Regions from separate parts of the Providencia sp. PROV_01 genome, predicted to be linked through region 1. Evidence: predicted binding sites of a transcription regulator. Region 1 holds the regulator's gene; each other region holds the start of a gene.
The links. Region 1 encodes PurR, which represses purine synthesis genes. Its sites were predicted from a motif close to CANGCAAACGTTTGCNTG; they were not measured.

Region 1 (3,547 bases):
CCCACCGCCATTAGGATCAGGAAAATTGCTTCCCATGTTTGGTGCTCAAGAACCCATGCACCTAATAATGGCGCTAAAGCAGGGGATAGCGCGACTAGCGGCATAATAGAAGCAAAAACTTTTTGGGTATTTGCTTCATCATAGCGGTCGATAACTAGTGCTTGCCACAAAACAGCCGCGGAGCAGACTCCAACCGCCTGTAAAAAACGTAGTGTTAATAGCTGTGTTGCGGTTTCCACCCAATAAATAGCTAAGCTACTTAAAATGAAAATAGTTAAGCCCACAATGAGAACAGGCTTACGGCCAAGTTTGTCTGATAATGGCCCCCATAATAGCTGAGCGAAGGCAAAACCAGCTAAAAAGATACTGAGAGAAGCACTGATCGCGCCTTCGGATGTATGCAGGGTGTCTTGCATAGCACCAAATGCAGGTAAATACATATCAATGGCTAAAAACCCCAGCATGCTAAGTCCTGCAAGGTACACCATAAATCCAGGGGCGTTTTTTTTCACAGTATTCGACATAATTATTACTTATCTGATATTTAAAAAAATGTTAATGATGACGCCATTGTATAGGCTATTTTTTTAGGTTGTGAAACGGTAATATTTGGATCTTGTTATCAAAATTTTTGAAAGGAGAAGTTATGTGGTCTGCGCATGCACTCGAAGTGATTGATGCAGTTGCTCGAACTGGAAGCTTTAGTGGTGCTGCTGAAGAATTGCACCGTGTACCTTCTGCAATCAGCTATACCGTTAAGCAAGTTGAAGAATGGCTTGCGGTTCCTCTGTTTGAGCGTCGACATCGTGATGTTGTGCTAACGGAAGCTGGGGCGATATTTATTAAGGAGAGCCGTTCTGTTATCAAAAAAATGACAGATACTCGTCACCAGTGTCAGCAAGTTGCGAATGGTTGGCGTGGTCAATTTAGTATTGCCGTTGATTGTATTGTCAAACCACAGCGGACAGAACAGCTAATTCTTGATTTTTATCGTCATTTTCCTGATATCGAACTCTTTATTCATCCAGAGGTGTTTAATGGGGTGTGGGATGCACTTGCTGATGGGCGTGTAGATGTTGCGATTGGTGCGACTCGAGCATCTCCAATTGGTGAAAGGTATAGTTTCCGTGATATGGGTTTTATGTCGTGGATGTGTGTTGCAAGCCCAGAGCACCCATTAGCCAGAATAGGTGAAAAACTGACCGATGATCAAATGAGAGAGTACCCTAGTTTGTGCCTTGAAGATACTTCACGTAACCTACCCAAACGTGATACTTGGGCTCTTGATAACCAGCGTCGGCTTGTTGTGCCTTACTGGGAAAATGGCTTAGCTTGTTTAGTTAATGGGTTATGTGTTGGGATGGTACCTGAGCATCGAGCGGCTCCGCTTTGTGAAAACGGCCAATTAGTTGAACTATCATTAGCGCAGCCTTTTCCACCCAGTCCTTGCTGTTTAACTTGGGTGGAAAATAATACATCACCAGCGCTCAGCTGGTTGTTAGATTACCTTGGCGATAACGAAACGCTTAACGCAGAGTGGCTTTCAACCTAGTTATTCGTACTATCGGCGGTAATCGATAAATGGACCATCTGCAACAGAACGACGTTCTACAAGGCGAGGGTGGACTTCGATTGTTTGAGCATCTTCGCGCTTATTGACGATACGATCGAGCAGCATTGTGAAGGCCATTTGCCCTAAACGCTCTTTGGGTTGGTGGATTGTGGTCAATGCCGGTGTAAAATAGCGCGCATTTCGCACATTATCATAGCCAATGATTGAAATATCTTGTGGAACACGTAATCCCATTTCATCAGCGGCACAAATTGCTCCCATTGCCATGATATCACCACCACAAAATACAGCGGTAGGGCGCTGTTTATGGCTTAAAATTTGCGTCATTGCTTTATAGCCAGACTCAGGTTCGAAATCCCCCTGAACTATCCATTCTTCTTTTAGTGTAATTTTGGCCTCTTCCATTGCTTTTTTGAAGCCAGTTAAACGTCCAATACCTGTATTTCTTTCAAGTGAACCAGGGATCACTCCAATATCGCGATGCCCACGGTCAATTAAATAGCGACCTGCTAGGTATCCACCATGGAACGAGTTATCAATAATGCTATCTGTAAAATCGCCACGAGAAGTTCCCCAGTCCATGACTACCATTGGGATATTGCGGTAATCTTCTAGCATACCAATTAAGGTATCAGGGTACTCGGAACACATCACAAGTAAGCCATCAACGCGCTTTTGTGCTAGCATCTGTAAATACGCTTTTTGTTTTCCCAAATTGTTATGAGAATTACAAAGAATCAGCGTATAGCCTTTTTCATAACAGCTATTTTCAACAGATTCGATCACCTCAGCGAAGTAAGGCGCTTCACTGGAAGTTGCTAACAACCCAATCGACTTTGTGTGGTTAACTTTTAAACTACGGGCAACCGCACTTGGCGAATAATTGAGCTCTTTAATTGCAGCCCAAACCGCAGCCTTAGTGTCATCAGCTACAAAGCGCGTTTTATTAATAACATGGGATACGGTTGTGGTAGATACGCCAGCGCGCTTCGCCACATCTTTAATCGTTGCCATGGGGGAAAAAAACTCCTGACCAATAACCGGTCTCTATAAGAATTCTTGTTAAAAAATTACCTGCATATTGATGCATTGATCCTTTGCTGGCAATAATTTAGCGATTTGTTGTCGATTTTGTCTGATCTAGCGCAAAAACGAAAGAAATAATTGATGTTATAACATGTGATATAGACACTAGTTTTACTTTTTTGGATATGTATACTTAATAACCTTTATTATTTCATGGTTATTTATTAATTCAATTACATTAGAATGAGAGGAACTCATGGATACAGATGTTAAATATGGATTGCTTGCTGCGCTGGGCTCATTAGCATTAATTATCTTTCTTGCTGCGCATATTTTCTGATTTTATTTCAGCCTTGAGTAGGGTGAATTTAAAAGGGCGAGTATATCTCGCCCTTGCTGTATCTAAACTTAGCAACAAGCAGAAATTGTTATGCTAAATTTTCTTCCACAAATTTCCAGTTAACCAGTGCCCAGAAGTTTTCTAAATATTTAGGGCGAGCGTTACGGTAATCGATATAGTAAGCGTGCTCCCAAATATCAACAGTTAACACGGGCTTATCATCACCAGAAATAGGTGTTGCAGCGTTAGATGTATTCACTATAGCAAGGCTACCATCTGCTTTTTTCACCAGCCATGTCCAACCTGCACCAAAATTTTTGGTTGCTGCATCAGTAAATTGAGCTTTAAATTCAGCGAAAGAACCGAATGATTTATTGATTGCATCAGCTACTTTACCTGTTGGTTCACCACCTGCATTTGGCGCTAAGCAATTCCAATAGAAAGTGTGATTCCAAACTTGTGCTGCGTTGTTAAAAACTCCGGCTTCAGAAGTTTTGATAATTTCTTCTAAAGATTTTCCTTCAAAGTCAGTGCCTTTGATTAGGTTATTTAAGTTAACAACGTACGTGTTATGGTGCTTACCATAGTGATATTCTAAGGTTTCAGCT
Region 2 (3,547 bases), 2.0 Mb from region 1:
AGACGTAATGATTTACTGTATAACCAAGTCACGATAATACCCGCGAGTAGCCCACCAATCGCGACCTTGAAAAATTCAATGGTGACGCCAGAGGCACTAAATACCATCGTCCCCATGGCAATTGCTACTGCAAATTTTAATGCTACCAGACCAGAGGCATCATTCATCAATGCCTCCCCTTCTAGCACACTCATCATTCGTTTAGGGATACGCCCCTTTCCGACAATGGATGATAAGGCAACGGCATCGGTTGGTGATAACACCGCCGCTAGAGCAAATGCTGCAATCAATGGAATACCTGGCATCAGCCAGTAAATTAAATAACCAATCCCAATCACTGTAACCAGTACAAGAACCAATACTAAAATAAAAATTTCTCGACCGTTTTGAAAGAATTCGCGTGTTGGCGTTTTCCACCCATCAACAAACAACAAAGGTGGAATTAACAGAACCATAAAAAGTTCTGGGTCAAAGGTGACATGTAGGCCGAATTGAGGCCATGCTAATAGCGCACCAATAGCAATTTGAATGAGAGGAAGAGGAATACGAATAGGAAGAATTTTAGCAGCAACCCCTGAAACAGAGACAGCTAAAATCAAAATAAGAATAGTAAAGAAAATTTCCATGTTGCCCTTACTGAATTAACCTAGCGACTAGAACCTAAAATATTGCCTGCCGCCGCATAGTAAGAGATAGCACCGTCCAGACCATGATTATTAAAACCCAGCCATTCACCAGTGGAAATCATGCACATCCACTTGATTAACCGCCTTCTCTCTATTTTATCCTTAGCCATCCATTTTCGGGGAAAAAATTGAGACTTTACGATTAATTAATACAATAAGTTAAAAAGGTGGCAACATTAGCCACCCTATTGAAATAATATACTTTAGATTGCCAATCCTGAAGCGTAAAACGCCACTAAAAGTACCGCAATAATGACTGTGCCAATATTCAATTTGCGCCATTCACCTGCACAAATACGGCCGATAACCAAAGCAGCAAAGCCCAACATGATACCCGTGACGATATTACAAGTCAGAACAATGAATACCGCACACAATAAACCAGACATTGAATCTACAAAGTCATCGAAATCAAGCTTAGAGACATTACTTAACATTAAAAGCCCAACATACATCAATGCCGGCGCCGTTGCATAGGCAGGTACCAAATAAGAAAGTGGCGATAAAAAGAGAATGAGTAAAAACAGTACGCCGACAACCACTGCGGTTAAGCCTGTACGACCACCAGCAGCGGTACCCGCTGCAGATTCAATATACACAGCAGCAGGAGATGCGCCAATCGCCCCCGCAAAGATACTGCTCACGGAGTCTGCGGTTAACGCTTTACCACCATCAATAATTTGGCCGTCTTTATCCAATAAATTGGCTTGTCCCGCCACCGCGCGAATAGTCCCCGTTGCATCAAAAACAGCGGTCATCACTAATGCAAGTAAGCTTGGCAATACCATTGGCTGTAATGCGCCCATGATATCCATATTGAAAACTAATGAAAGCCCATCATCACCCAATGAAGGCAACTTGAAAAAGCCTTGATATTTAACCGCAGGATCAAAAATTAAACCAATAATTGAAATTGCAATAATAACAAGTAATACGCCACCCGGAACGCGGCGTTTTTCTAAACCAAAAATGACCGCTAACCCAGCTAATGACATTAATACAGGGAAAGATGTAAATTCACCTAGAGCAACAGGCAGGCCTGCATTTGGGTTTTTGATCACTAAACCCACCCCATTAGCAGCTATTAACAGTAAAAATAAGCCGATACCAATACCTGTGCCATGAGCAATACCCATTGGCATATTGCGTAAAATCCAACTACGAATACCTGTCACAGAAATGATGGTGAACAAACACCCCATTAAAAAGACAGCGCCCAATGCCACAGGAATACTAATTTGCTGCCCTAATACCAAACTAAATGCGGTAAATGCAGTCAGTGAAATAGCACAACCAATCGCCATCGGTAGATTGGCCCATAACCCCATCAATAAAGAACCAAAACCAGCCACTAAGCAAGTTGCAATAAAGACCGCTGTTGGTGGGAACCCTGCTTGCCCTAACATGCCAGGTACAACGATGACAGAATAAACCATCGCTAAGAATGTGGTTAATCCTGCAATGATTTCACGGCGAACTGAAGAGCCGCGCCCTGTTATCTTGAAAAATGAATCCAATTTGCAACTGGATGAAGCCTGTTGGCCTGACATGGTATACCTCTGCTGTTTAATGGAAAACGACGACTTTCAAATACTGCTAACGACTAATTTATACGTTGACGTAAACGATTACGTTTTTAAGAAAAAACAAACTGGCTGAGAAAAAATCCCAATAAAAACAGTTGCGCAATCGTTTGGTTTTTAAAATAGAATAAAACGTATCGTGAGGGGAGCAATTATCATTCTAAACAGGGGGAATGATCAAGCATTTTTAGCATTTCTTACCCGATTGTTCTTTCCCCCGCTCCCAAATATATAGGCTCTTAAGCAATGAACATTATTTTCAAATAATGATTCTTTTTAGTTACATTTATTTTACGTAAAAATAGCTAAATACCTTTCATATAATGTCTGTTTAAAGTGGAAGGTTATTTTTTTGATACAATCCAAGAATATTTGCTTACAAAACCAATAGCTAAAAACTTATTTACTGGTGGTAATATGCGTCTGTTAAAAATGTGGCTAAAAATACATTTCTTATTGTTTTTCATTAAAAAAATATCATTCACTGAGTAAATATATATTTAAGTACATAAGCTCAATTATTATCAACCGCAGTTATAGTTTCAATTTAATCAAGTAAAAAACACATAAAACGTATTAAAATGTCAAATAAGAATGCACCATTAATCATATTACAGCGGAGTATTTTACTGCTTTTTATTAGTTTTCTTGCTCTGTATTTATTACCAGGAATATATAGCCATAGCCCTTGGAAGCAAGATGAAAATTATAGTTTTGGTATTATTCAAACTATGTATGAAACTGGTAAATGGTTAGTTCCCACAAATGCGGGTGAACCATTTATGGAAAAACCTCCGCTTTATTATTGGGTTGCTACGATTACCTCTCATTGGTTATCAAGCTTTATGCCACTTTATGATGCAGCCCGTAGTGCAAGCTTAATTTTTTCGGTTATTAATTTTTCATTTTTTATCCTTTTGGCGCGTCGTTTTTTCCAAGCCACAGACTTCACTGATACTCGGATTTGGGTCGCTTTTGCACTGTATGCCTGTGCTCCCGGTATTATCAGGCATAGCCATGATATGTTTACCGATGTTGCACTAATGGCAGGAACAACTATTGGCTTATATGGGTTATTGGGGCTGATACAACAACAAAAAATGCGCATGTCTGCACTTTGGTTATCTCTTGGGACCATCGTCACCATGTTGTCAAAAGGCGTTTTTATTCCTGGCGTTCTCTGGATTTGCCTTTTTTTATCACCTATTTTTCTTGCTCAATGCCGAACTAAGCAGTTTTGGTTATACAGTTTAACGGCGGGGTTAATCGCGCTTATCG
Region 3 (3,547 bases), 850 kb from region 1:
GTCTCCATTGGAGGCTTGGCTTTCTTATCTTACCGACTTACATAGCCAAAATATTGATATGGGGTTGGAGCGAGTCGGTCAAGTTGCTAGGAAAATGAACCTAACGCAGCCTGCTCCCAAAGTTATCACTGTGACGGGAACCAACGGGAAAGGGACAACTTGTCATACACTAGAGTCCATATTTATGGCGTCTGGGTTAAAAGTTGGGGTATACAGTTCACCGCATCTTATCCGTTATACCGAACGCGTTCGTATTCAAGGCCAAGAACTTCCCGAGTCTGATTTCTGCGAGGCATTTGCCATAATTGAAGCTCAGCGAGCAGATATTTCTCTCACCTATTTTGAATATGGCACTTTGGCGGCGTTACAGCTATTTAAACAAGCTAAACTCGATATTGTGATTTTAGAAGTCGGTTTAGGTGGGCGGTTAGACGCGACAAATGTCGTTGATGCAGATATAGCCGCAATCACCAGTATCGCACTTGATCACACTGATTGGCTTGGTTCAGACCGTGAACATATTGGTTATGAAAAAGCTGGTATCTTCCGTGCTGGCCATTATGGTGTGGTTGGTGAGCCGGATATGCCAGCTTCAATCAGTCAAGTGGCTGAGCATTTAGGTACGAAGCTATTTCGTCGTGGGACGGATTGGCAATACAGTGAGCAAGCAAATAGTTGGTCATGGCAAAGTTCACAGCGTGAATGGCATAATTTACCGTTACCGAATGTGCCTTTAGCGAACGCAGCAACAGCGCTAGGTGTGGTGAGTTGCTTATTGGAAATTGATGCTGATTTTGCCCAAAAAGTGACTGAGTCCACTATTCATCAAGGTTTGAAATCAGCTCAATTACCGGGGCGCTTCCAAATTGTCGGTGAAAAACCGTTGATGATCTTGGATGTGGCGCATAACCCTCATGCAGCAGGGTACTTAGTTAGTAAATTGGCTGCCTTGCCTGAAACTAAAGGTCGTCATATTCGTGCGGTTGTCGGGATGCTAGGTGATAAAGACATCAAAGGTACGCTTGAGTGTTTATCACAACAAGTCACCAATTGGTACCTTGCGCCATTAACTGAGTTTAGGGGGGCTGATGTGGCTCAACTGAGTCAACATTTACCGACAGCTAACCAGTTTGACAGCGTAGAAAAAGCGTGGCAGCAAGCTTGCATCGATGCAAACGAGCAAGATGTGATTGTGGTGTGCGGGTCATTTCATACCGTTGCTCACGTCATGATGTTATTGGAAAATCAAGAAGGATAGTGCCGGTGGCTAGTAAATTTCAGAATCGACTTGCTGGCGCCATTGTGCTTGTTGCAGTGGGAGTTATTGTGCTTCCTGCTCTGCTTGATGGCGATAAGAAATACAATGAAAATGAATTTGCGGCCATTCCTATTATCCCTAAACCGGGTGATGAAGAAGATATTGAAGCAATAGCGCCTATTGTGAGTACGACTACCACCGCTTCTTCAGAAGGTGCTTCTGAAGCCATGTTGTCAGAAGCCATTACGCAGCAACAGAATGAGCAGGTTGAAACTCAGCCATCGACGACAACTCCTGCGCCGAGCGTAGTTGAACCCGTCAAGCCGGAGCCTAAGCCTGAACCTAAAGTTGAGCCGAAACCACAACCAAAACCCGAGCCTAAGCCAGAACCTAAGCCTCAACCACAGGGCAAAGCGTTTGTTGTGCAAGTGATTGCATTGAACAATGCAAGTAAAGTTGAAGAGATTGTCGCTAAACTAAGGTTGTCCGGTTACCAAGTTTATACGGTTCCTGCCAAACCAGTGAATAATAAACTTACACGGATCTACGTTGGGCCTGAGGCTTCAAGGCAGAGGCTAGAAGCAGCTTTACCAGAACTGAATAAGATTACGGGGACGAAAGGGATAATCCAAAGCTATAAACCTTAAAATAGAATTTAAATAATCCCTAAAAGGTAAGGGGATTTAGTAACTTACTGCGGCGATTATGATTTTTTATTTTCGCCGCTATTTTTTTAAATTTGATAGAAAAATGGTTACGCAAACGTTTTCGTTTTCTGTTAGAATGCACTTCGCTGATGTCGTGAGTGCGAATTTTGGAATGAAATATGGTCTGGATAGATTACACAATTATCGCCATTATTGGCTTCTCGGCACTAGTTAGCTTGATCCGTGGTTTTGTACGAGAGGCGCTCTCTCTGGTTACATGGGGCTGTGCTTTTTTTGTTGCGAGTACGTTTTATCCTTACTTAGCGGGCTACTTTACTCGTTTTGAGGATGTGCTGGTTAGAAATGGCATTGCTATCGCTGCACTGTTTATTGCCACATTAATTGTTGGCGCGGTGGTGAACTATGTGATTAGCTCGTTAGTACAAAAAACCGGGTTATCAGGTACAGATCGAGTTCTGGGGATCTGCTTCGGTGCGCTGCGTGGTGTGTTAATAGTTTCGGCATTACTGTTTTTTCTCGACACATTTACACCATTACCTCAAAGTGAGGATTGGCAGCGTTCGGAACTTATTCCGCAGTTCAGTCATATAATCAGGTGGTTTTTTGACTACCTGCAAAATGCGTCAAGTTTCCTACCGGAGAACATTTCTCCGTCTGGCTGATGAGGAAAGACTAAATGTGCGGTATTGTCGGTATCGCCGGTGTTACACCGGTAAACCAATCAATTTATGATGCTCTCACGGTGCTTCAGCATCGTGGGCAAGATGCAGCAGGTATTGCCACGATTGATGGCAAAAACAACATTCGTTTACGCAAAGCAAATGGTCTTGTTAAAGATGTGTTTGAAACACGTCATATGTTGAGATTACAAGGCTGCATGGGGTTAGGGCATGTCCGTTATCCAACAGCCGGTAGCTCGAGCGCTTCTGAGGCGCAGCCTTTCTACGTAAACTCACCTTTTGGTATTACACTTGCACATAATGGTAATCTGACAAACGCTCATGAGCTCACTCGGAGTTTATTTGAAACAGCGCGTCGCCATGTGAATACTACTTCTGATTCTGAGATATTACTGAACGTATTAGCGCATGAGCTTGATAGGTTTGATCATTTCCCTCTTGAGCCAGACAATGTTTTCAGTGCGGTGTCAGCCATGCACAAAAAACTACGTGGCGCATATGCTTGTGTGGCACTAATTATCGGTCATGGAATGTTAGCTTTCCGTGACCCTCATGGTATTCGCCCATTAGTACTAGGGCGCCGCATTACTGAAAGCGGTGAGCATGAATATATGGTCGCTTCAGAAAGTGTTGCGCTTGATACTTTAGGGTTCGAATTTTTACGCGATGTTGCTCCAGGTGAAGCGGTCTATGTGACAGAAAAAGGGCAATTATTTACACGCCAATGTTCTGATAACCCGCAATTGACCCCATGTATCTTTGAATATGTATATTTTGCTCGCCAAGACTCCTTTATTGATAAAGTGTCTGTGTATAACGCAAGATTACGCATGGGGCAAAAATTGGGCGCCAAAATTGCTCGAGAATGGGAAGATTTAAACATCGATGTGGTAATTCCTATTCCAGAAACATCGTGTGATATCGCACTAGAAATCGCACAT
Region 4 (3,547 bases), 2.3 Mb from region 1:
AAACATTGTTGAAACTGGAGAAAGACGGTAAAGCCGAGGTAATTTATAACCGTTGGTTTGGGCCAGATACTAAAGCTGCACAGCCACGTGGGGACTTTAAATTTGCGCCACTGAGTGAGCAACAACCTCAGTCTTAACGGGTAGCGGTAAATATTCAGTGATATGAAGCCCTGCACTCTGTGCGGGGTTCTTGGTTATAAGGGATGCGTTTTTAATCACAGGCTGCGAAGGCAATAGGTCGTGAACAATGTTTGAAAAATTTTTGAGTGGTGATTTTTGGTCTGCCCATTTATTGGCCCCCGAGTATCTAGAATGGTTTGGCTACGGTTTTTTGATCACCGTTTGGATCTCGATTTGTACCATTGTTGCAGCCACTGCATTGGGTTTTATAGTTGCATCAGCAAAGGATAGTCAAATTGCTCCTGTGCGTTGGGCCGTGAGTATCTACATCTCTATTTTTAGAAATACGCCTTTGTTGGTGCAGTTATTCTTTTGGTACTTTGCTTCCGGTGAAATTTTATCCTCTGCCGCAATGGAATGGCTAAATACTCCCCATGAAATCCATTTATTTGGAATAACCGTGGGTTGGCCGTCATTTGAATTCTTAGCGGGTTTTATTGGTTTGACCTTGTATACCGTCCCTTTTATTGCCGAAGAAATTCGCGCTGGGATCCGTGGTGTTCGCCAAGGGCAAAAATATGCCGCGTTTGCTTTAGGATTAACGTCATGGCAGGCCATGAAATTAGTGGTATTACCGCAAGCCGTTAAAATCGCCATGCCTCCGCTACTGGGCCAATATATGAATGTGGTGAAAAACTCATCGTTAACGATGGCCATCGGTGTCGCAGAACTGTCTTATGTCTCTCGTCAGGTTGATAGCCAGACACTGCAAACCTTTACTGCCTTTGGGGTAGCGACAGTATTGTACATTGCTATTATTGCAGTAATGGAGGGGTGGGGCCAGTGGCGCCAGCAGCGTAATTTGGCTCAGGGGGTATAAAATGGATTTTTCAGTTATTGAGCAGAACTGGCAATATTTATTATTCGGTACTTTCCCTGATGGACCACTTGAAGGCGCAGCGCTGACGCTAGTCATTAGCTTACTTGCCGGTGCGGCCTCCATTCTATTAGGGACATTGGGCGGAATAGCCTTAGCCATGCTACGAGGCTTCTGGGTTAACCTGTTCGCCGCAGTTTTAGGATTTTTCCGTGCAATTCCTGTCATTATGTTGATTTTTTGGACCTATTTCCTGTTGCCAATCTTATTGGGTATGGAAATTCCGGGTATTGCAACGGTAGTATGCGCATTGGCATTGATTACCTCCGCATATTTGGCTCATGCTGTGAAAGCGGGCATTTTAGCAATAGGAGCAGGGCAGTGGCAGGCAGGTTTATCCTTGGGGTTTAGCCGCTGGCAGGTATTATGGAATATCGTGTTACCACAAGCCTTACGCATGATGGTACCGTCATTTATTAACCAGTGGGTAGCATTAATTAAAGACACCTCATTAGCCTATGTTGTTGGTGTTGCGGAGCTTTCTTTCTTAGCAACCCAAGTGAACAACCGTGAAATGGTTTATCCTCTCGAAGTTTTCTTATTCGTTGCATTTATTTATTTTGTGATGTGCTTTGCGGTAGAAATTATTGCGAATAGAGTGGCGAAAAAGCTCAGTGCACAGCATCAACCCCAAAAACTGGCTGCGAAACATCGTTTATTGTTTTGGCGTCGACAAAAATTGTTAGCACTTTCCTAAATCAAAAGTGGTGGTGAAATACCCACCATTTTTTCACTCCACTATTTTGGGTTATTTTTATTATTTCATCTTGGCGTATCAGTTAGTTAGGACATTTTGGCTCCTTGCAGTTTACGCAATCGTTTTCTTTTGTGGTTTTTAATTGTAGTATAGGGCGAAAAAAACTTTTTTTGGGCGCAATATCTAATGAGTAATCAATCTTCTAGCTCGGCACAACCGCAGGGCTTGTTTCAGCGTGTTTTTAAATTGCAAGAGCACGGCACGACAGCACGGACAGAAGTTGTTGCAGGCTTCACCACCTTCCTGACGATGGTATATATCGTCTTTGTTAACCCTCAAATACTCTCAGTTGCAGGCATGGACATCAAAGCCGTATTTGTTACCACCTGTTTGATTGCGGCAATTGGTAGCATTTTAATGGGGCTACTGGCAAATTTATCCATTGCTGTTGCACCTGCGATGGGCTTGAATGCCTTTTTTGCTTTTGTTGTTGTAGGGGCGATGGGGTATTCATGGGAAGTTGCTATGGGCGCCGTATTTTGGGGGGCTGTCGGCTTATTTATTCTGACACTATTCCGCATACGTTATTGGATTATCGCTAACATTCCTTTGAGTCTTCGCGTCGGGATCACCAGTGGTATCGGCCTATTTATTGCGATGATGGGGCTGAAAAACTCCGGCATTATTGTGGCTAACCCGGATACGTTAGTTTCTATCGGTAACTTGACTCACCATAATGTTTGGCTGGGAGCTCTCGGGTTCTTTATTATTGCCATCTTAGCGGCACGTAATATTCATGCCGCGGTATTAGTTTCTATTGCGGTGACCACTTTGATTGGTCTGGCTCTGGGAGATGTAAAATATTCTGGGATATTCTCAATGCCGCCAAGTATCACGAGTGTCGTGGGGCAGGTTGATTTCTCTGGTTCTTTAGATTTAGCGTTATCCGGTGTGATTTTTGCCTTTATGCTAGTCAATTTGTTTGACTCATCAGGTACCATGATTGGGGTGACTGACAAAGCGGGTATCACCAATGAACGCGGGACTTTCCCTCGAATGAAACAAGCTTTATATGTAGACAGCTTGAGTTCTGTCGCAGGTTCAGCGATGGGAACATCTTCAGTCACTGCATATATTGAAAGTTCTTCAGGTGTTTCTGTTGGTGGGCGTACAGGTTTAACCGCGATCGTCGTTGGTGTTTTATTCCTATTGACTATGTTTATCTCACCTCTTGCAGGTATGGTTCCAGCTTATGCAACTGCGGGAGCCTTGATTTACGTGGGCGTGCTGATGACATCAAGTCTAACTCGCGTGAAATGGGATGACTTAACTGAGTCTGTACCCGCATTTATTACTGCAGTGATGATGCCATTTAGTTTCTCGATTACTGAAGGTATTGCGTTGGGCTTTATTGCTTACTGTGCAATGAAAATTGGTACTGGTCGCTGGCGTGATCTGGGTTTGTGTGTGATTTTAGTCGCGGCGATGTTTTTGTTAAAAATGATCCTAGTCGACGCCTAAAATGCGCTTCATATTTTGAACTGTAGCGGTGTTGGCTGCGTTTGCTAACCCTAGTCACATACTTTTGTATGCTCCTAGGGATTAGCAATTCTTGCCGCCTTGCTACAGCTCAAACTATTTAGCGCATTAATCTTCGTCATACTTCAAGCTGTGGCGTTGCTGTCTTCTCTCGGCTACTCGGGTCACATACTTATGTATGCTCCCCGAGATAACCTCGATTGACGCCTAGCCACAACTTGAATTATTTAGAATTATTTAATGAGTTAATCATT

Region 2: a site for PurR is predicted at 2,304-2,321, ahead of ACU696_RS04790 (NCS2 family permease). Genes of this name have one in related genera too.
Region 3: a site for PurR is predicted at 2,014-2,031, ahead of cvpA (colicin V production protein). Genes of this name have one in related genera too.
Region 4: a site for PurR is predicted at 1,867-1,884, ahead of ACU696_RS03610 (NCS2 family permease). Genes of this name have one in related genera too.

The regions. Positions count from the first base shown of each region.
Region 1 is NZ_JBRFKD010000002.1:2,945,198-2,948,744, reverse strand. Features, by position in the region: gene punC (purine nucleoside transporter PunC) at 1-524, opposite strand, end outside; gene punR (DNA-binding transcriptional activator PunR) at 647-1,552, shown strand; gene purR (HTH-type transcriptional repressor PurR) at 1,562-2,587, opposite strand; gene sodB (superoxide dismutase [Fe]) at 3,028-3,547, opposite strand, start outside.
Region 2 is NZ_JBRFKD010000002.1:911,407-914,953, reverse strand. Features, by position in the region: gene ACU696_RS04795 (Na+/H+ antiporter) at 1-626, opposite strand, end outside; gene ACU696_RS04790 (NCS2 family permease) at 890-2,236, opposite strand; gene ACU696_RS04785 (hypothetical protein) at 2,851-3,547, shown strand, end outside.
Region 3 is NZ_JBRFKD010000002.1:2,097,137-2,100,683, forward strand. Features, by position in the region: gene folC (bifunctional tetrahydrofolate synthase/dihydrofolate synthase) at 1-1,258, shown strand, start outside; gene dedD (cell division protein DedD) at 1,264-1,905, shown strand; gene cvpA (colicin V production protein) at 2,085-2,588, shown strand; gene purF (amidophosphoribosyltransferase) at 2,603-3,547, shown strand, end outside.
Region 4 is NZ_JBRFKD010000002.1:615,819-619,365, forward strand. Features, by position in the region: gene ACU696_RS03595 (ABC transporter substrate-binding protein) at 1-137, shown strand, start outside; gene ACU696_RS03600 (amino acid ABC transporter permease) at 248-1,000, shown strand; gene ACU696_RS03605 (amino acid ABC transporter permease) at 1,002-1,754, shown strand; gene ACU696_RS03610 (NCS2 family permease) at 1,941-3,275, shown strand.